3 regions of the Anoxybacillus sp. ST4 genome follow, and region 3 is predicted to be linked to each of the others. Evidence: riboswitches for the same ligand, from Rfam matches in the RefSeq annotation. Region 3 holds a riboswitch; each other region holds the start of a gene.
The links. Region 3 has a riboswitch for thiamine pyrophosphate ahead of thiM (hydroxyethylthiazole kinase). Riboswitches for the same ligand answer to the same signal wherever they lie in the genome.

Region 1 (6,490 bases), on a different contig from region 3:
AAAAGCCTAGTTTTTCACATAAACTTGAGACAGTATGTGAAAAGAAAATATATATGCCACCTTATTTTCATGTTAGTGCCAATCATTTTAAGTTTTCCAATTTTGATAAAGTTGCCACTTTCCCTTTTGTTAATTTGGGGATGTTTACCCCTGAAAAATGTGTTATTTAATTATACAGAAAAAAGGTTTTTCAGAGTGATGCTGTATGTTCTGGGGGTTTTACTGTACTCTTTTCCTTATATAGAAATGACATGGCTCCATTAATTCATGAGCATTCAAATCCGTGCCATCTATGAAAGTTCTGTTTTTGTAAATAATAAACTGAGCCGGAATGATCACTTCAAAAGTGAGCCACTTTTATAATCAGAGTTTCTATAAATGGGAGAGGGTAGGGGGACAGCCCCCTGTCTTTATTAGAATGACATATCTTCGGTAATTGAAAATATTTTATAAATCTCTGATCTTCTTCCTTTTTCGATTAATATATAAACAACATCATTTTCGTGTAATCTCACGTTTCCTTTCGGGGTAATAATTTTCTCATTACGAATAATAGCCGTAATTAAGCAATCCTTTGGCAATGGAAGTTGACTAATCGTCATTTTTAGTAAATGTGACTGCTTATTACTAATATGGACTTCAACAATTTCCTTATTTGCTTTCGTCGTTGACGTCAGTTCGAGGGAGTGAGCCACTTCCCTCTTTTCTCCGAGTAGCAGTCCTAAATGCTTGGCTAAAAAAGAAGTTGTTGATCCTTGAATAAGGGCGGAAATGAGCACGATAAAGAAAACAATATTAAAAATGAGCTGACTATTTTCAATGTTCGAGATAAGTGGGTAAGTTGCCAAGACGATCGGAACAGCACCTTTTAACCCAGCCCAAGAAAGGAATAGCTTTTCCTTAATAGAGAAATTCATGTTTATTGTACTTATCATGACGCTAATCGGCCTTGCCACAACAATAAGTAGGATAGCTAGGGCGACGCCTTCCCATGCTACTTTTACTAGTTCATTTGGAAAAACGAGTAGTCCGAGTAAAATGAACATAAATATTTGCATCATCCATGCTAGCCCTTCGTTAAAACGAAAAATAGAATGGCGATAAACGAGTTGTGCATTGCCGACAAAAACGGCCATAGCATATACTGAAAGAAACCCACTACCTTTTAGCAGGGCTGCTATACTATAAGAGAGTATCGCAAACGATAAAGATAGAGTGGGGTATAATCCCGAGGAATCAAGATTTATTTTATTCAAACACCACACAGTTAATTTTCCTACTCCAAGCCCAACAAGAATACCGATAACGATTTGCCAAATAAAGCTGAGAAAGGTGTGGAAAATAGATAGTTCTGGCTGTTGGATAAATGTAATCAAGGAGAGGGTTAAAATAACGGCCATCGGATCGTTCATCCCCGACTCAGCTTCTAGTGTTGCTGAGAGACGGCGATTTACATAGACGCTTCCTAACGTAGCAAATATTGCTGCAGCGTCAGTCGAGGAAACGATAGCGCCTAATAAAAATCCCTCGGCCCATGAAACGTGTAAAATGTATTTGGCAAATATGCCTACACAAATGGCAGTAATTAGCACTCCAAACGTTGCAAGGGAGGCAGCGGGAGCTAAAACTTTTTTTAATGTATTCCACTTTGTGTTCATCCCACCTTCAAACAAAATAACGATTAACGCAAAAATACCAACAATCTGGGTGAGAAAAGCGTTATCATAATATATAAATTTGGATAAAATCATTCCGACGAGTATGTAAAATACAAGTGACGGCACGCCTAGCCAAGAAGAAAATTTCGTTGTGAATACACCAATGATTAGAAGCAATCCTAACAGAAAAATGATGAAATCTGTGAGCAAGTGAGTCACCTCTTTCAATATTTTCTACTTAAAGTTACGACTTAAATTTAAGCTACAGTAAATGGAATGTCAACGAATATGACTTAAATAACGTTTTTTGTAATAAAAATGCAAGCTGAGCGCTATCTCTCAGCTTGCATGATGTTTGTATATTCAACAAATTGTTTTGCCTTTTCTTTCATTGCTTCGCTTTGTAGTGTTTTTTGCAATTCATGAGAAATATTCATTGAACAAAATTTTGGACCGCACATCGAACAAAAATGAGCAAGCTTTGCTCCTTCGGCCGGTAGCGTTTCATCGTGATATTCACGTGCGCGCTCAGGATCTAGTGACAAGTTGAATTGATCTTGCCAACGGAACTCAAATCTCGCCTTTGATAATGCATCATCACGCGTTTGTGCGCCAGGGTGTCCTTTTGCTAAGTCAGCAGCGTGGGCAGCAATTTTGTAGGCGATGACTCCTTGGCGGACGTCTTCTTTATTCGGTAGGCCGAGATGTTCTTTTGGTGTCACATAGCAAAGCATGGCCGTACCGTGCCAGCCGATAAGCGCTGCACCGATAGCTGAGGTGATATGGTCGTAACCTGGTGCAATGTCGGTAGTGATAGGACCTAGCGTATAAAAAGGTGCCCCGTGACAAATTTCAATTTGTTTATCGACATTTTCTTTAATTTTATGCATTGGAATATGCCCTGGACCTTCGATCATCACTTGGACATCATGTTCCCAAGCGATTTTTGTCAACTCCCCAAGTGTTTGTAACTCGGCGAATTGCGCTTCATCGTTTGCGTCTGCAATTGAGCCTGGACGTAATCCATCCCCAAGTGAAATAGCAATATCGTAAGTTTTTAAAATTTCGCAAATTTCTTCGAAGTGGGTGTATAAAAAGTTTTCTTCATGGTGTGCTAAACACCATTGTGCCATAATTGAGCCACCCCGAGAGACAATACCGGTTGTTCGGTTGACTGTTAGTGGGATATAGCGAAGTAAGACACCTGCATGAATAGTAAAGTAGTCTACGCCTTGTTCGGCTTGTTCAATTAATGTTTCACGGTAAATGTCCCATGATAAGTTTTCGACAATGCCGTTCACTTTTTCTAACGCCTGGTAAATAGGTACAGTTCCAATCGGTACAGGGGAGTTGCGAATAATGTATTCTCGTATCTCATGTATATGTTTTCCTGTCGATAAGTCCATGACCGTGTCGGCACCCCAACGAATAGCCCAAAGCATTTTTTCAACTTCTTCATCCATTGAGGATGTAACGGAAGAGTTTCCAATATTCGCATTAATTTTTACATGAAACTTGCTTCCAATGATCATTGGTTCACTCTCAGGGTGATTGATATTAGCTGGGATAATTGCTCTTCCTGCTGCCACTTCCTGTCGAACAAACTCTGGATCCATCTGTTCGCGAATAGCAACAAACTCCATTTCAGGTGTAATGATTCCTCGTTTCGCATAATGCATTTGGGTCACAACTTTCCCTTTTTTCGCACGAAAACGTCTAGGTGAAAAAGGAATGTTTGTTCTCGCTAATGAAGGGCTATATTCTTCTACATCGCCACGCTCCGTTATCCATTTTTCTCTTAATTTTGGCAATCCTTTATGAATATTTGGTTTGAAGAGTGGATCGGTATATGGTCCGCTTGTATCATAAACGCGAATCGCCCCATTTTCTAATATTGTTGTTTCTGTTTTTGTTGGCGACAGTTGAATTTCACGCATCGGAACACAAATATCTTTTCGACTTCCTTGCACATAAACCTTTTTACTTGATGGAAACAGCATGTTGGAAAATAAATCGTTCATTCTTATTCGCTCCTTTTCATTTTTTAATAGGAGCAATGCCAACACGTAAAAAAATCAGGTTCCATAAAAAGAACCTGATTTTGTCCGCAAATAGTACAAGCGAATGACACTCGCACCATCTACTTCCCTACGCTGGCATCACCCAGATCAGGTTCAAAGGGTCAAAGAACTTTTACGCGTTCTTCTCTCAGTCCAAGCTATTGGACTCCCCTAGTAGATGAGAAATTATGAACTTTAAAAATAGTCTAACATATGATAAAAATGTTGTAAAGTTATAAATGAAAAACTTGTTAAAATGGAGGCATAGTGGACGTACGAACCGATGATTTCGGGATGGAGTTCGTATGTTAGAAGTGCAGTGATAGAAGCGTGAAAAAGTGGTGTGTAAGAAAACGGGGAATGTTCTATCGAAACGTGCTGTGTCTATATGGCGCATATATGAAGCTATTCGTTTCATTATTTTTTCCTTTCTGTACGTAATTGTTAGTTTTTTCGTTTCAACATGGGTCGTTTTGATGTTTGTCTGTTTGTCGATTGTAGATGGCATGTTATTCGTTTTCTTCGTTCCACGCTGGAAATGGGAACGTTGGTGGTATATGATACGCGATCAGGAAATCGGGCTTGAGCATGGGGTGTGGATTCGTAAGCGTACGCTTATTCCGCTTCGCCGCGTGCAACATGTTGATGTAAAGCAAGGTCCATTAGCAAGAAAGTATAAACTTGCTTCGCTTTATATTTATACAGCAGCAATGGCACATGAAATTCCATTTCTTGATGAACAAGAAGCAGAGAAGTTGCGTTACACATTTCTTCTTTAGTAAAGGAAGATGAACATGATGAATGAAGCGAGAAACGGTTACATCCGATTGCGATTGTTATTTACATAACTAAGCGGTTAAAGCATCGTATTCAATCGTTAACAATCTCTCAATCTCGTATGCAACAACGACTCGGATTATGTACCGTACACGCAACGGTCATGCCAGGTATATGCAAAAAAGTCGTTGATGTGGGCGAACATGAGGCACAAGCAATATACGAATCGTTTTTGGGAAATAAGGTATGAAAAAGAAATATTTCAAGTGTCCCAAAAGAGCACGCTTTTGGGACACAGTTATTTTTAAAGTAATTCGTCAATTTCCTGCAGCATTTCCCCAATTTTACGGTCATGTATGAGTAAATCTGCCCAATCGTCTAATGGAGTCGGTTCCATATTTACGATCACGAGTTTTGCACCTCCACGTTTAGCGGCGACAGGAAGTTCGTTAGCTGGCGATACTTGTAAAGAAGAGCCGAGTACAATCCACAAATCTGCTCGTTCGGCTGCTGTCCATGCTTGTTCAAACGCATCATGCGGCAATGGTTCGCCAAATAAAACAACGGAAGGGCGCAAAAAACCACCGCACGTGCACTTCAACTGTTCGTCTACATACCGTTTTGCATCATATGTTTGTTTGCAGCGCGAGCAATGAACGGTTCGCAACGTTCCATGTAATTCAATGACATTTGTACTACCTGCTCGTTGATGAAATCCATCGACATTTTGTGTGATAATTTGATGAATAAGCCCTCGTGTTTGCCAATTTGCTAAAATTGTATGTCCGATATGTGGTTGGCATTCAAGAAGCGCGCGAATGCGATATTGGTAAAACGCGATAAATTCCTCGCGGTTATGTTGCAGAGCATACGTACTCGCTAATTGTTGTAGGTTTTTCGTACGCCAAAGTCCTGATTTTGCCGAACGAAAATCGGGAAGTCCGCTCTCTGTAGACATTCCCGCCCCAGTAAATACGACTGTATACGAAGACTTTTTCAACCACTTTTCTAGCATTATCTCCCTCCTCTATAGATCAACAATTACTTCTATGTTCGCCCTGCTCTTCCTTTATTTTCACATATGTTTATGAGAAAAAAGGACTTTCGATTCATGTGTATAAAAAATAAGAGCAGCATACCAACCTTGAAGTGACCCCTGTCTACTTGACAGGGGTCACTTCACCTTGTGGGTGCTCTTTTTTGTATATTTTTAACGTGAAACGTAGATGATAATAATCGTTTGAAGGGAGGGAAACAACATGAACGTAACACGTGCGCAACAAATTGCTCAATCGCCCGATATGAAAAATGTAACGTATAATGGAAAATCGGTATATATCGAACATGTCGATGCGCAAACGGAAACGGCAACAATCCATTTTTTAGACAATCCGGAAAATCAACAGCGTGTTCCAGTGTCACAGCTAGCAGAGCATTAAGACGAAAAGGATGTAACAGAGCGGGATAACCGTACTCGTTACATCTTTTTTCGTTCGAGAAAATCAATAAATAAATGAACAATTTTTTTGCTTTTCATTGTCGGTGCATAAAGATAAGAAAACGTTCGGTAAAAAGGGGGGTGCTTTAAACAGACGATCGATAAGTGACCTTGTTTTAATTCGCGCTCAATGACATGGCGCGAAAGAAAGGCTAATCCATTTCCACGCATTAGCGTTTCTTTAATTCCTTGATTGCTGCTGATGATCATGAGCGATTTAATTTTTAATCCATTTGAACGAATAAAATGGTTAAAGTATTCACGTGTGCCAGAGCCTAATTCGCGCGTAATCCATATTTGATTTTGTAGATCGCTTATACATACTTCTTGTTTGTGAACGAGCGGGTGATCGTTTGAAGCCACGATGACAAGCTCATCTTGCATGAATGGATAAACAGCCAATTCTTTTTCGTTCGTTTGCCCTTCAATTAAGCCAATATCGGTTTCATATGAACGGACAAGCTCGACGATCTCCTTCGTGTTGCCAATCATCACTT
Region 2 (6,490 bases), on a different contig from region 3:
AATCGCAAATAAAAGGGCGCGAAACCCGAGATGTACACCGCGATAAAAACTTTCTTCTGTAATGTGAATGAGCCCCCAGCGAAACCACGTCGTTTCTCCCTTTCCAAACAAAATCATCGACGACGATGTAGACACGAAAATAAAAAGGAACGGGAGAAGAAATAAAAAAATATGTTTCATTCGATAGCCGCTAAACAATATAAACAGCACCGTAAACCCAACCGCCCAGTTCATAAGCACGTTCGGGTTATGAACAAAAACGATGACGACAAACATCGGCAAAAATAAGAGCAGTTTCGCTGTCGGATTCGTTTGATGCAACCACGTTTCTTTATGTTCCATACTCCATCTCATCATATTCCACCTCGCACAACGATCCGCGGCGCAACCTTTTCATCAGCGACAAGCTTTCCGTTTTCAATGACCCATCGTCTCGTGGCGAATTGTGACACGATGCGCTCATCGTGTGTTACCATCACGATCGCTTTTCCTTGTTGCCGATACGCTTCGAGCCATTCAAGCAGCGCAAACGTATTTTTTGCATCTTGCCCGAACGTCGGTTCATCAAGCAACAATAAGCGATGGCGATCTGCCACCGATGCCGCAACGCTTAGCCGCCTTTTTTGCCCCATCGACAATTGATACGGATGTAAATGTCTCTGGTCAGCTAAATGAAAGCGAGCAAGCAACTGCTCTACTTTTTCTGCAATCTCGTTTTCCTTGCAGTTCTCGAGCCGCAAGCCGTATGCCAACTCATCATCGACGCGATGTGTGACAAATTGAAATTCTGGATTTTGAAATACAAAAGCCATGTTGTCGTATAACGACTCATCATCTATGATCTGATGGCCTTGCCAATACAAATCGCCTTCTGTTCGAATTAATTTCATCAAGCTTTGCAGCAACGTGCTTTTTCCTGCCCCGTTTTCCCCTGTAACTACAATCCATTCTCCTGCATAAATCGTCAAATGGTTGACTGCGATTTTCTCTTCTTTTTGCCGAAAGCCACGGAGCGATGGCACATGTAAAAGAACGTCTCCCTCTTCATACGGTTGTTGCGCGGTTTTTGGCTTTTCATACGCCTCCCACACACCCGGGTACCAAATGCCTTGTTCGTCGATAAACGAGCGATACGTTGAAAACACGGCGTGCGTCGGACCATCAGCGATAATATCGCCATGTTCGTTAAATAAAACGATGCGCTCAACAAAGTCAAGAATGTGATCAATTTTATGCTCGACGATAACAACAGTTCGATCTTCCGCCACTTCTTTTAACGTTTCCCATACCGCTTTCGTTCCTCCTTCATCAAGAAACGCTGTCGGTTCATCTAAAAATAGCACATCAGGCTCAAGCGCCAAAACCGACGCAAGCGCCAACCGCTGTTTCATCCCCCCCGATAGCGTTTGAATCGGTACGTGAACGTCCGACAGACGAAGGCGAACAAGTTGAAGAACGTGAGCGATTTTTTCATCCATGTGGGCGCGAGGTACACCGAGATTTTCAAGCACAAACGCTATTTCTTCGTCGACGTATGGCATGCAAAACTGAGAATCTGGATCTTGAAACACATAGCCTGCACGCTTTGGAACATGAAGCTCTTTCGCTTTCATCGGCACATCGACAGAGCGTGGGATAATCCCTGCCATTACTTGTAGTAGCGTCGATTTTCCACACCCAGACGGACCTAAAAACAACACTTTCTCTCCTTTTTCAATCGAAAGCGATAAATCTGTAAATAATCGCTTTTTTGCTCCAGGAAACTTCAATCGAAGTTGCTCAATATGAACGGCTTTTGTCAATGATGTCACCTTCTATTGATCTAACGAATCGTAATCTTCTTTTGACGTCGGGCGCAACAATTGTGTCACACCTGTTTTTTCAAGTGCTTTCACAAGGGAATAAGCAAACAATCCAGAAATCACAATCGCCCCAACAAAGCGTGCGCCGATGAATAACGTTAAATTCCACCACGCTAATTGATCGATGTAACCTTTGTAAAAATCAAGCACGAGCGAAGCGATCGTCGAACCAATTGCTGCAAGCGATACAACTGCGACATCAAAACGTTTATAACGGAAAGCAGCAAACACAAGCTCAGCGAACAATCCTTGTACAAAGCCGTAAAACAACACTTCTAATCCCCATTCAGAACCAACTAAAAACTCCCCGGACGCAGCGGCAACTTCAGCAAGCAATGCCACACCCGGCTTACGAATGAGTAAATATGCGACTGTAGCGGCGATAAACCACATGCCATAAATGAGCTGATCGATATGAAGCCCGAGCGGCTTTACCGCATAGTAAAGCGGCCCCCACACTTTATACACAATACCAAATACAATTGCTATAACAACGGTCGTTAATACATCTGTTAATTTAAGCCCTTTCGTTTGCATGAACATTCTCCTTTCCAATTGGCCAATATTCTAATTTGTACGCCATCTCCCAAAATAAATACTCGTATTGACTGCTGATCCAAAAGTGTTGCTTCATTCGCTCACGTTCTTTCTCGCTCGCTGTTTTTGCGATGTCGTTTAACCGTGCAATTTGTTGCTCGACAAGCTGTTTAAACCAGTCGGAGCCGTACGCTTCAATCCATTTCGCATAAATCGGCTGCTTCGGTTTGCAATGCTTCAATCTCTCCCCGATTTCGTAATACAACCAATAGCACGGCAAAATGGCTGCCAATACATCGCCAAAGTGTCCCGCAAATGCTGCTCGGTACATGTGCGACGTGTAAGCATAAGCGGTTGGTGACGGAACAAACGACGCCTTTTCTTCCTCGGTAATATGAAGCTCTTTCATAAACGTCTCATGCAAACGAAGTTCAGCTTCATATGTGTTTTGCGCATGATTGGCCATGCTCGCTGTCGTTTGTAAATCGTCGGCCATCGCCCCGCCAAGCGCTTGCACTTTCGCAAAGTGTGTCAAATAATATGAATCTTGTAATACATAATAACGAAAACAACGTAAATCGAGCGTCCCTTCCCCTAACTCCTTCACAAACGGATGATGAAAGCTCGCCTCCCAAATCGGATCGACAGCTTTGCGCAATTGCTCTGAAAACAACATGTCCTCTCCCCCTTATGAAAAATAAAAAACCACTTTCTTTGCGCAAAGAAAGTGGTTAATAAACGATGGAATTTGATATAAAGACACACTTCGCACCGTTTCCACTTCCCTACGCTGGTATGATCCAGATCAGGTTCTAAGGGTCTCAAAGGCACACTTTGATCTCAGCCTATCTAAAGGCCCCCCTAGTGGAATGCATTTGCGTTATTGACTTTGTCACTAATATTAGCATATTTCACTCAATTGTCAAATATTTTTTATCCATCATTTGCGCACATCGTTTTCTTCCTGTATGCTAAAGTAGCGAATATATAGTCAGGAGTGGGAAACATGGCAAATGTTTTTTTAAAACGAAAGCGAAAAAAGCGGCTCGAACTTGGACATCCATGGGTGTTTCAAAGTGAAGTCGATTATATTGAAGGAGATTCTGAGCCGGGTGATTTCGTCAACGTATATAACCATCAACGTCATTTTTTAGCGAAAGGATATATCAATCCGAAATCACAAATGATCGTGCGCGTGTTGACGCAAAACCCAAATGATGAATTAAATGCACAATTTTTTATGAACCGTATTCGACAAGCATGGGCGTATCGCGAACGCATGATTCCTGGCGTCCGTTCATGCCGCGCCATTTATGGTGAAGCAGATTTTTTGCCTGGATTAATCGTTGATAAGTACGAGGATGTGCTTGTCGTACAAATTTTATCGCTCGGCATGGAAAAACGAAAAGAATGGATTTTACAAGCCCTTCTTGACGTTTTTCAACCGAAAGCTATTTATTTGCGCAACGACGTACACGTGCGTGAATTAGAAGGACTAAAACAAGAAAAAGGATTTTGGTACGGCACGTGCGACACAAACGTACAAATTGAGGAAAATGGCGTCAAATATATTGTCGATATTGAAAATGGACAAAAAACAGGATTTTTCTTCGATCAACGCCAAAATCGTGCCGCGATTCAACCGCTTATTACAAGCGAATCGACCGTGCTCGATTGCTTTACACATACAGGCTCATTTATGTTAAATGCTTGCTTATATGGAGCAAAACATGTTACTGCTGTCGATATTTCAGAACATGCCATTGAAACAGCAAAACGAAACGCCGCGCTAAACGGATTTACAAATGTACAGTTTGTCGTCGCAAACGCGTTTGATTATTTACGCGAATGCGTGCAAGAGGGAAAAAAATGGGACGTTGTCATCATTGACCCGCCGGCGTTTGCAAAATCTGCTCATGCGGTGCCGAAAGCGCTCGCCGGTTATAAAGACATTAACTTAAACGGCTTAAAACTTGTGAAAGATGGCGGCTTTTTCGTCACAGCAAGTTGTTCGTATCACGTGCATCCCGACATGTTTCAAGCTATGGTTGCCGAAGCGGCATTTGACGCAAAGAAAATTTTACGTCAAATTCATTGGAGCGGCGCAGGATACGACCATCCAAAACTGCTTGCCGCCGACGAGGGCGACTATTTAAAATTTGCCATTTACGAAGTGCATTCACGCAAATAAAACAGGTTGGGGCATCCTAACCTGTTTTAAAATGGACAAATTTTTGCGCACACATCGCGTAAAAATGAAGTATACTATAATTGAAAACGCTTTCTTTTTTGTGAGGTGGTTTCATGTGGCACTCAAAACAATTTGCCCAAAATGCTTTGGGAAAAAGAAAATAAAAATTTGTTTGTCGCTTTATAAAACATGCTCGTTTTGCAACGGAACAGGGAAAATTCAACAAACACCAACGAAGCGAATTAGTTAAAAAGCACTTCACACTAACCATTGATGTGAAGTGCTTTTCGCTTATGCTGCGGATTTTCGCTGCTTCGCTTTCGCTTGCGCTCGTAAAATTTTCACAGATAAATAAATACCTGTCCCGGTTAAGACGATAATCGCAAGCGCGGCGATATCGATCATGAGGCGGTTCCAAAGCCCCAGCTTTCCAACGTGAATTGCGCGCACGAAAGAAGCAAATTTATTCACTTCTTTTTTGACGACGGTGCCGTCTGGCGCAATCGTCACTAACGTCCCATCTTTGTCATTTAAACGCACCATATACATGCCGTGGTTCATCACTACTCCAACTTCATCCATTGAAAATGCACCTGATTCGCTCGCCTTTTTCACAGCGTCCATCATATTTAGCTGTTCGTGATGTGCGCCACCGTGAGCATGTTCATGACCGCCATGCGAATGTCCACCCATCCCCATTAACCAACGCTCTGTCAACAACAATCCTGTTATCGCTTCCAAAAGTAAAAATATAGAACAAATGAGTCCAATCCATAAATGCAAGTTGCGCGTTTTTTTCACACATACCCCTCCAACTTTTTTAAAATATGCGACTGTCATGAATGTACAAAAAATAGATGTGAAAAGTATGAAATGATTGTGAAATAAACGTGAAAATCCCCTTTTCCATATCGGAAAAGGGGATTTCATTATTTCATCACATATACTCGTGCTTCATATGGACGTAATGCAAAGCGCGTCGCATGCTTATGCGGTTTCACGTCGTAGTTTGTTAACATGAGTTGCTCGCTATTTAATTTCAATGAATCGTAGCGATACATCGTCTTTCGGTCTGTTAAGTTCACGATTACGACCGCTTTTTCATTACCCCATGTACGCGTGTACGCATAAATCGCTTTATGATTTTCTAATATTAAATCATACGTTCCGTACACAAATACATCGTGCTGTTTGCGAAGTTGAATCATTCGTTTGTAAAAATTGAGCACAGAGTTCGGGTCATTGATCTGCTTTTTGACGTTAATTTGTTTATAGTTCTCATTGACGCCAATCCACGGTGTTCCTGTCGTAAATCCGGCGTTTTCTTCATCCGACCATTGCATCGGTGTGCGTGAATTGTCGCGGCCGTTTTTCCAAATCCATTGCATCACTTCTTCATGTGAGCGCCCTTTGGCCCGCTCAATGCGATAATAGTTTTTTATCGCGACATCATCATACTCATCAATCGTTTCAAAACGAACATTCGTCATACCGATTTCTTGACCTTGATAAATAAACGGTGTTCCTTGCATAAGAAAATACAATGCCCCTAACGCTTTTGCACTTTCTACAAGATATGTTTCATCATTTCCCCACGTCGACACCGAGCGCGGCTGATCGTGGTTTTCAAGGAACAACGCGTTCCAGCCAATGCCTTCTAATCCTTTTTGCCATTTCGTTAAGACGCGCTTTAATTTACGAACATCGATGCCGCCGTCCGTCCCTTTTTGCCAAAGTCCTAAATGCTCAAATTGAAAAATCATATTAAAAATGCCGCGTTCTTCGCCGACCCAATCTTCAGCTTCTTCCACTGTCACACCGTTCGCTTCCCCGACTGTCATAATGTCATAACGCGCAAACGTTTGCGCTTTGAGCTCACGAAGATACTCCATAATCCCTT
Region 3 (6,490 bases):
TACGAACCGAAAGAAATTAATCCGGATATAGATGTGTGCGTCGTTTGTAATATGGGTATAGCGGCAGAGCAATATGCTACAGAAGCGATTTTAAAAGATGGAACGGTTTATACGTTTGATGATATTGGCTGCATGATGGAATGGATGAATCAACAAAACGATGATGATATAGCTAAGCTATATGTTCGTGATGTAACAAATGGGGAATGGGTTGAGCTTGAACAAGCCGTTTACGTGTACAATGCAACTTATTGGACACCGATGAGCTATGGCGTCGTTTCATTTGCAAATGAACAAAATGCAAAAGCGTATATGGAGCAAGAAGGACAAGGGCAGTTGTGGACGTATGAACAACTAAAACAACATCGGTGGGGATTTGAACAATGAATACAGCAATGAAATATCAATGGATGGTGATGATTCGTAGCAAATGGCTCGTAAGTTTTGCTGTGCTATTTGCGCTTTTATCATCAGCCGTCATCGCTGGCAGCGGACACGAAGCTACAGGAGGATTTACACGTTCGACGGCTGCATTATTAAACTTGTCTCTTTTACTTGTTCCCCTTGTTTCATTATTAGCAGGCAGTTTATTTATTGCGGGAGAAAAAGAGGACGGTCGGTTAGCGCTTATCCAAACATATCCGATTTCTATTCGTTCGTTGACGCTTGGGTTATATGTAGGTAGTTGCATATCGTTATGGACTGTGATTGCATTTGGATACGGAAGTGCAAGCATCGTTCTTTTTATGACGGGAGGAACATGGACAACATTTTTTTTCCTTTCATTTGTATTAACAATCATATTAACGAGCATTTTTTTAGCCATTGCTTTATGGATTGGGCTTATTGCCTCTAATCGTTTGCAAGCACTCGGTGTGAGCTTGTTTGTTTGGGCATTTTTCGTTTTGTTTTATGAATTTATCGTATTAGCGTTGTTGTCAGTCGCCCCGAAACAGTGGACAATCTTATTATTTGGGCTATCGATCATATTGAATCCAGTTGAGCTGATGCGTGTTTGGACAGTAGCAGCAATGAAAAGCAGTGCATTGTTCGGACCGCAACTATATGAATGGTCGACATGGGCGGAAAGCACAAGTGGACAATTTACGTTCGCTGTAATCGTGTGTATATGGGTAATTGTTCCATTACTTTTCATGAACGTATGGATGAAACGAGGGAAACACCATGCTTGAAGTGAAACAGTTGACGAAAATATATAACGAGCAAAATAAAGTAGAAAATATTTCTTTTTCTATTCAACCAGGACAATGTCTAGCGTTATGCGGTGGCAACGGTGCAGGAAAAAGCACGATTATTAAAATGTTGATCGGACAGCTTCCTAAAACGAGAGGTCATATATTTGTTAACGGGAAGCCCGTTCAAAATGATGACAAACGATGGTTTTCTTTCATGCCCGATCATCTGCAGTTTCCCCCGCTTTTAACTGGCTATGAAGTATTATCTCTATTCGGCCGATGGCAAGGAGCAACTGTCGAGCGTGTGAAACAATGTTTAGAGCTTGTTGGGTTAACGAATGACCAGCATAAACAAGTAAAGACGTATTCAAAAGGAATGCAACAGCGCCTTGCTTTTGCGCAAGCGCTTTTAGCTGATGCTCCACTCCTTATTTTAGATGAACCGACGAACGGCTTAGATCCGTACTGGGTATGGGAATTTAAACGATTGATTCAAGCCGAAAAAGAAAAGGGAAAAGCGATCATCTTTTCGACACATATGCTGTCAATTGTAGAAGAAATTGCAGATACTGTTGCCTTTATTCATCAAGGTCAGATGCTTATATATGAGTCTGTTTCTAAGCTTTGTCAACATGAAAAATCGTTGGAGTCTATATTTTTTGCGCAAATTTCACAACGTATGACATAATGAAAAGTAAGCAATCGTTGCTTGCTTTTTTTTCGTTTATTCGAAGGAGGGGCTTAGATGTTAACATTGTATGTCATTCGTCACGGGGAGACAGAGTGGAATGCACAACAACGAATGCAAGGATGGAAAGATTCTCCCTTAACGGAAACAGGGAAAAGACATGCGTCGCTTTTACATCACCGGTTGTGCGCGATTCCGTTTGTAGCGGCATATTGTAGTCCGAGTGATCGGACAAAAGAAACAGCACAAATTGTTTTAGGGCAACGTGATATCCCATTATATTTTGATGAGCGATTGCGCGAAATTCATTTAGGATGGTGGGAAGGAAAAACGATTGCAGAAATTGCTCAAACGGACGAGCGAAATCATTATCACTTTTATCATGAACCAAACGCATACCATCCGAGCGTCGGCGAAACGTTTCTAGATGTACAGCAACGCGCTGTTGCCGCTATTCATCATATTGCAGAAAACCATCGGGAAGGCCATATTCTCGTTGTTACGCACGGCATGGTCATTCGTACGCTTCTCGTCTATTGGAAACAGCAAACGATCGCCCAGCTATGGGAAAATAGCCGCGTATATGGAACGAGCGTTACAATTGTTTCGTTTGACGGAAAGGGTTGGAAGATTGAAAGTGAATCGGATATCTCACATCTTGAAGGCGAGACGATGCGCTCATGAAGAAATGGATGATTGTTGTTGTTACAATGTTCTTTATCGGTGGTTGCACGCAACAAAATAAAGGAACAACTTTTGTTGCGACAGTACAACATGTCGTTGACGGAGATACAGTAAAAATAAGAAAAGATGGCGAATTAGTAACAGTCCGTCTATTAAATATTGATACACCGGAAACGTATCGTGAAAAACAAGCATACGGTGAGGAGGCAAAACAATTTGCTAAAGACGTTCTTCTTCATCAACGAGTGATTGTTGAATTGAGCGAGAAGCCCTCTCCGTACGATCGTTACGGTCGACTGCTTGCGTACATATGGATAGATGAACAAACATTGTATCAAGAATTAATTGTAAAAGAAGGGCTTGCGCGTGTAGCTTATGTATTTGAACCTGATACGAAATATGTGGAGCGATTGTATCGTGCGCAAGAGCAAGCGAAAAAAGCGAAAAAACGAATATGGAGCGTTGATGGCTACGTAACGGAAAAAGGGTTTAATATGAGCGTGTGGTTGGATGAAGCTTCGTGAATATAAAGAGAGGGCTGGAGAGGTCAGCCCTTTTAGTGTGCTAACATAGCTTGCATATCCTCTTCGACATCGCCAATCAGTTTAAGACCGAACATTTCTTGCAATACGTGCAATACACCTTCAGAAACGAAATGGGGTGCTTTTGGTCCAATTCGAATATCTTGAATACCTAAACTAAACAATCCGAGCAAAATAGCAACCGCTTTTTGTTCGAACCATGAGAGGACGATGCTAACAGGCAATTCGTTCACTTCACATTCAAACGCCTCCGCAAGCGCCATCGCAATTTTCACTGTTGAAATCGAGTTGTTGCATTGTCCTAAGTCAATGTACCGTGGAATGTTTGTGCCAGGAACAACACCATAATCGACATCGTTAAAGCGAAACTTTCCGCAAGACGTTGTTAAGATAACAGTGTTGTCTGGCAAAGATGTCGCTAGGGAGCGATAATATTCACCACCTTTCCCAGGAGCGTCACAGCCTGCGATCACGAAAAAGCGCTGAATTTTTCCTTCTTTTACAGCTTGAATAATCTCCGGTGCGATTTGAATAACTGTTTCATGATGGAAGCCAGTAACTAACGTTTCGTCTGATTCGATATTCGCTTCTGGAAGTTGTAGCGCCTTCTCAATGAGTGGTGTAAAATCATCGTTTTCAATTTTTTGTACATGTTCTAATCCTGCTACATCATATGAAAACATGCGATCAGCGTATGAACCTTTAATCGGCATGACGCAGTTTGTTGTTGCTAAAATGGCACCAGGGAATTTTTCGAATAGGCGACGTTGGTCGTACCATGCTTTTCCGACGTTCCCTTTTAAATGTTTATATTTTTTTAATTGCGGATAACCGTGTGCTGGTAGCATTTCGGAATGCGTGTAAATGTTAATCCCTTTTCCTTCTGTTTGCTTCAATAATTGTTCAAGTGCAAATAAGTTATGTCCCGTAACGAGAATACATTTTCCTTCGATTTTATTTTGGGATACACGAACAGGTTGAGGAATGCCAAGTCTTTCTGTATGTGCCCGGTCGAGCAGTTCCATCACACGAATCGCAGCTTTTCCGACTTTCATTGCCATGTCTAAATGTTCTTGTACGTTAAAATTAGAGTTTGTTAACGTCATATATAACGCTTCATGTGTCGTTGTATCCACAAATGGATCAGTGTATCCGAGTTGGTGAGCATGTGTGCGATAGGCAGCAATTCCTTTCAGTGCAAATACGATTGTATCTTGTAAGCTTGCAATCGTTTCATCTTTTCCGCAGACGCCGACAACCGTGCATCCCCCTGTTGGTGTTTGTTCGCATTGATGACAAAACATGAAAACCCCTCCTTTTCTTATTAACACTTTAACAATAGGGAAAAATAACAACGGCGTAAGTGATATGTATCACACCTTTATGCAAAAATGTGAACGAAAATTGACAATGCTTTATATTGAATGACGAGGAAAAATGTATTAAAATAAAGAAAACTGAATGAACGAAACTACTAGGGGTGCCGGATGGCGATGGCTGAGAGGAAAACGCGCAATCAGTTTTCCAACCCTTTGAACCTGATCTGGTTTATACCAGCGGAGGGAAGTAGGCTATGTTTTGTAAATACAAACTAGTCGATTCTGTCCGACTAGTTTTTTATTTTTTAAAGGGGGAATGAGTGATGAAAGCTGGACAATGGCTAACGCTCGTCAGGGAACAATCGCCGCTCGTACATAATATGACGAATGTCGTGGTAACCAATTTTGTGGCCAATGGTTTACTTGCTGTTGGGGCGTCTCCTGTCATGGCGTATGCAAAAGAAGAAGTAAGTGATATGGTTCGTTTGGCTCGCGCTCTCGTATTAAACATCGGAACATTAAATGAAACAGACGTAGAAGCTATGATTATTGCTGGAAAGGCAGCGAATGAAGTAAACATTCCAGTCATTTTTGATCCTGTTGGAGCAGGTGCGACGGCATACCGTACAAAAACAGCGCAGCGTATATTACAAGAAGTGAACGTTTCCATTTTGCGCGGAAATGCGTCAGAAATCGCAAGCGTTGCCGGAGAACAAGTGCGTACAAAAGGAGTAGATGCAGGGGACGTTCAAGGCGATGTCGTGCATGTAGCGAAAAAAGCGGCGCGTACATTTCGTTGTACAGTTGTTGTAACTGGAAAAGATGATATTGTGACAGATGGGGAGCGTGTAACGATCGTTTCAAATGGTGATGCAATGTTGACGAAAGTGACAGGGACAGGCTGCTTGTTAAGCGCGGTGTTAGGCGCGTTTGCTAGTGTGGGAGAAAATGTAATCGAGTCATCTGTCGCAGCGCTCGCTTACTACGGGGTAGCAGCCGAAAAAGCAGCAAAACATGCAAAAGCGCCTGGGGCTTTTCAACTTGCCTTTTTAAATGCTTTATATGAGACGACGGCAGAAGAAGTCGATACATATGCGCGAATTCGAGGGGAATGAATGATGAAACATATGTTGTCGCTATATTTTATTATGGGGAGTGGCGATTGTACAAGAGATCCGCTCACTGTGCTTGATGAGGCGATTCAAGGTGGAATTACGATGTTTCAGTTTCGGGAAAAAGGAAAGAAGGCGCTGACAGGGCTTGAAAAATATCGTTTAGCTGAGAAATTGTTTGAACGATGCAAAGATCACAACATTCCGTTCATTGTAAATGATGATGTCGATTTAGCGCTTGCTTTACAAGCAGATGGTGTTCACGTTGGTCAAGATGATGAAGCGGCAGCGCGTGTTCGAGATCGAATAGGGGATAAATATTTAGGAGTGTCTGTTCACAACCTCGCTGAAGTGCAGCAAGCGCTTGCCGCTCACGCTGATTATGTTGGATTAGGTCCTATTTTTCCGACCGTTTCAAAAGATGATGCAAAGCAAGCGTGTGGTTTGGCAATGATTGAACATATTCGCACCTATGAAAAGCACGTTCCGCTCGTTGCTATCGGTGGAATTACAGAACAAACAGCACGGCAAGTCATTGAAGCGGGGGCAGACGGAATTGCTGTCATTTCTGCCATTTGTCGTGCGGAACATATTTGTGAACAAACAAAACGTTTATATGAGACAGTGATGCATGCGAAACGAAGAGGCGACGGGTAATGTCGTCTTTTTTTATGGTGACAACAATCGTATGTAAAACTCGCTTTGTTTTTTGCAGGATTTTATTTATATGCGTCGAAAAAGAACAGCGAACAAATGAGAGAGGGGATGGAGAGAATGGAACATATTATTTTGTCATATGAGGGCCGAGTGGCAACGATTGAATTGAATCGTCCTGATGCATTAAATGCTTTGCATGAGCAAATGTTGCTCGAATTGCTTGAGGCGTTAAAGGAAGTGGAAAACAGCGAAGCGGATATCGTCATCATTCGCGGTCGCGGTAAGGCGTTTA

Region 1: linked by a shared signal. The riboswitch ahead of thiC (phosphomethylpyrimidine synthase ThiC) and the one ahead of thiM (hydroxyethylthiazole kinase) in region 3 are both predicted to bind thiamine pyrophosphate.
Region 2: linked by a shared signal. The riboswitch ahead of tenA (thiaminase II) and the one ahead of thiM (hydroxyethylthiazole kinase) in region 3 are both predicted to bind thiamine pyrophosphate.

The regions. Positions count from the first base shown of each region.
Region 1 is NZ_JAHZOE010000019.1:36,985-43,474, reverse strand. Features, by position in the region: gene K1I44_RS11435 (hypothetical protein) at 1-264, shown strand, start outside; gene K1I44_RS11430 (potassium/proton antiporter) at 414-1,877, opposite strand; gene thiC (phosphomethylpyrimidine synthase ThiC) at 1,991-3,679, opposite strand; TPP riboswitch at 3,787-3,901, opposite strand; gene K1I44_RS11420 (PH domain-containing protein) at 4,195-4,497, shown strand; gene K1I44_RS11415 (PH domain-containing protein) at 4,545-4,745, shown strand; gene K1I44_RS11410 (NAD-dependent deacylase) at 4,800-5,510, opposite strand; gene K1I44_RS11405 (small acid-soluble spore protein H) at 5,755-5,934, shown strand; gene K1I44_RS11400 (LysR family transcriptional regulator) at 5,973-6,490, opposite strand, start outside.
Region 2 is NZ_JAHZOE010000008.1:25,799-32,288, reverse strand. Features, by position in the region: gene K1I44_RS07335 (energy-coupling factor transporter transmembrane component T family protein) at 1-354, opposite strand, end outside; gene K1I44_RS07330 (ABC transporter ATP-binding protein) at 354-1,802, opposite strand; gene K1I44_RS07325 (ECF transporter S component) at 1,815-2,405, opposite strand; gene tenA (thiaminase II) at 2,380-3,075, opposite strand; TPP riboswitch at 3,165-3,272, opposite strand; gene K1I44_RS07315 (class I SAM-dependent rRNA methyltransferase) at 3,406-4,590, shown strand; gene K1I44_RS07310 (PepSY-associated TM helix domain-containing protein) at 4,882-5,391, opposite strand; gene K1I44_RS07305 (glycoside hydrolase family 13 protein) at 5,520-6,490, opposite strand, start outside.
Region 3 is NZ_JAHZOE010000015.1:34,865-41,354, forward strand. Features, by position in the region: gene K1I44_RS10250 (nitrous oxide reductase accessory protein NosL) at 1-387, shown strand, start outside; gene K1I44_RS10255 (ABC transporter permease) at 384-1,193, shown strand; gene K1I44_RS10260 (ABC transporter ATP-binding protein) at 1,186-1,884, shown strand; gene K1I44_RS10265 (histidine phosphatase family protein) at 1,942-2,568, shown strand; gene K1I44_RS10270 (thermonuclease family protein) at 2,565-3,092, shown strand; gene hcp (hydroxylamine reductase) at 3,125-4,414, opposite strand; TPP riboswitch at 4,577-4,692, shown strand; gene thiM (hydroxyethylthiazole kinase) at 4,753-5,544, shown strand; gene thiE (thiamine phosphate synthase) at 5,545-6,198, shown strand; gene K1I44_RS10290 (enoyl-CoA hydratase) at 6,316-6,490, shown strand, end outside.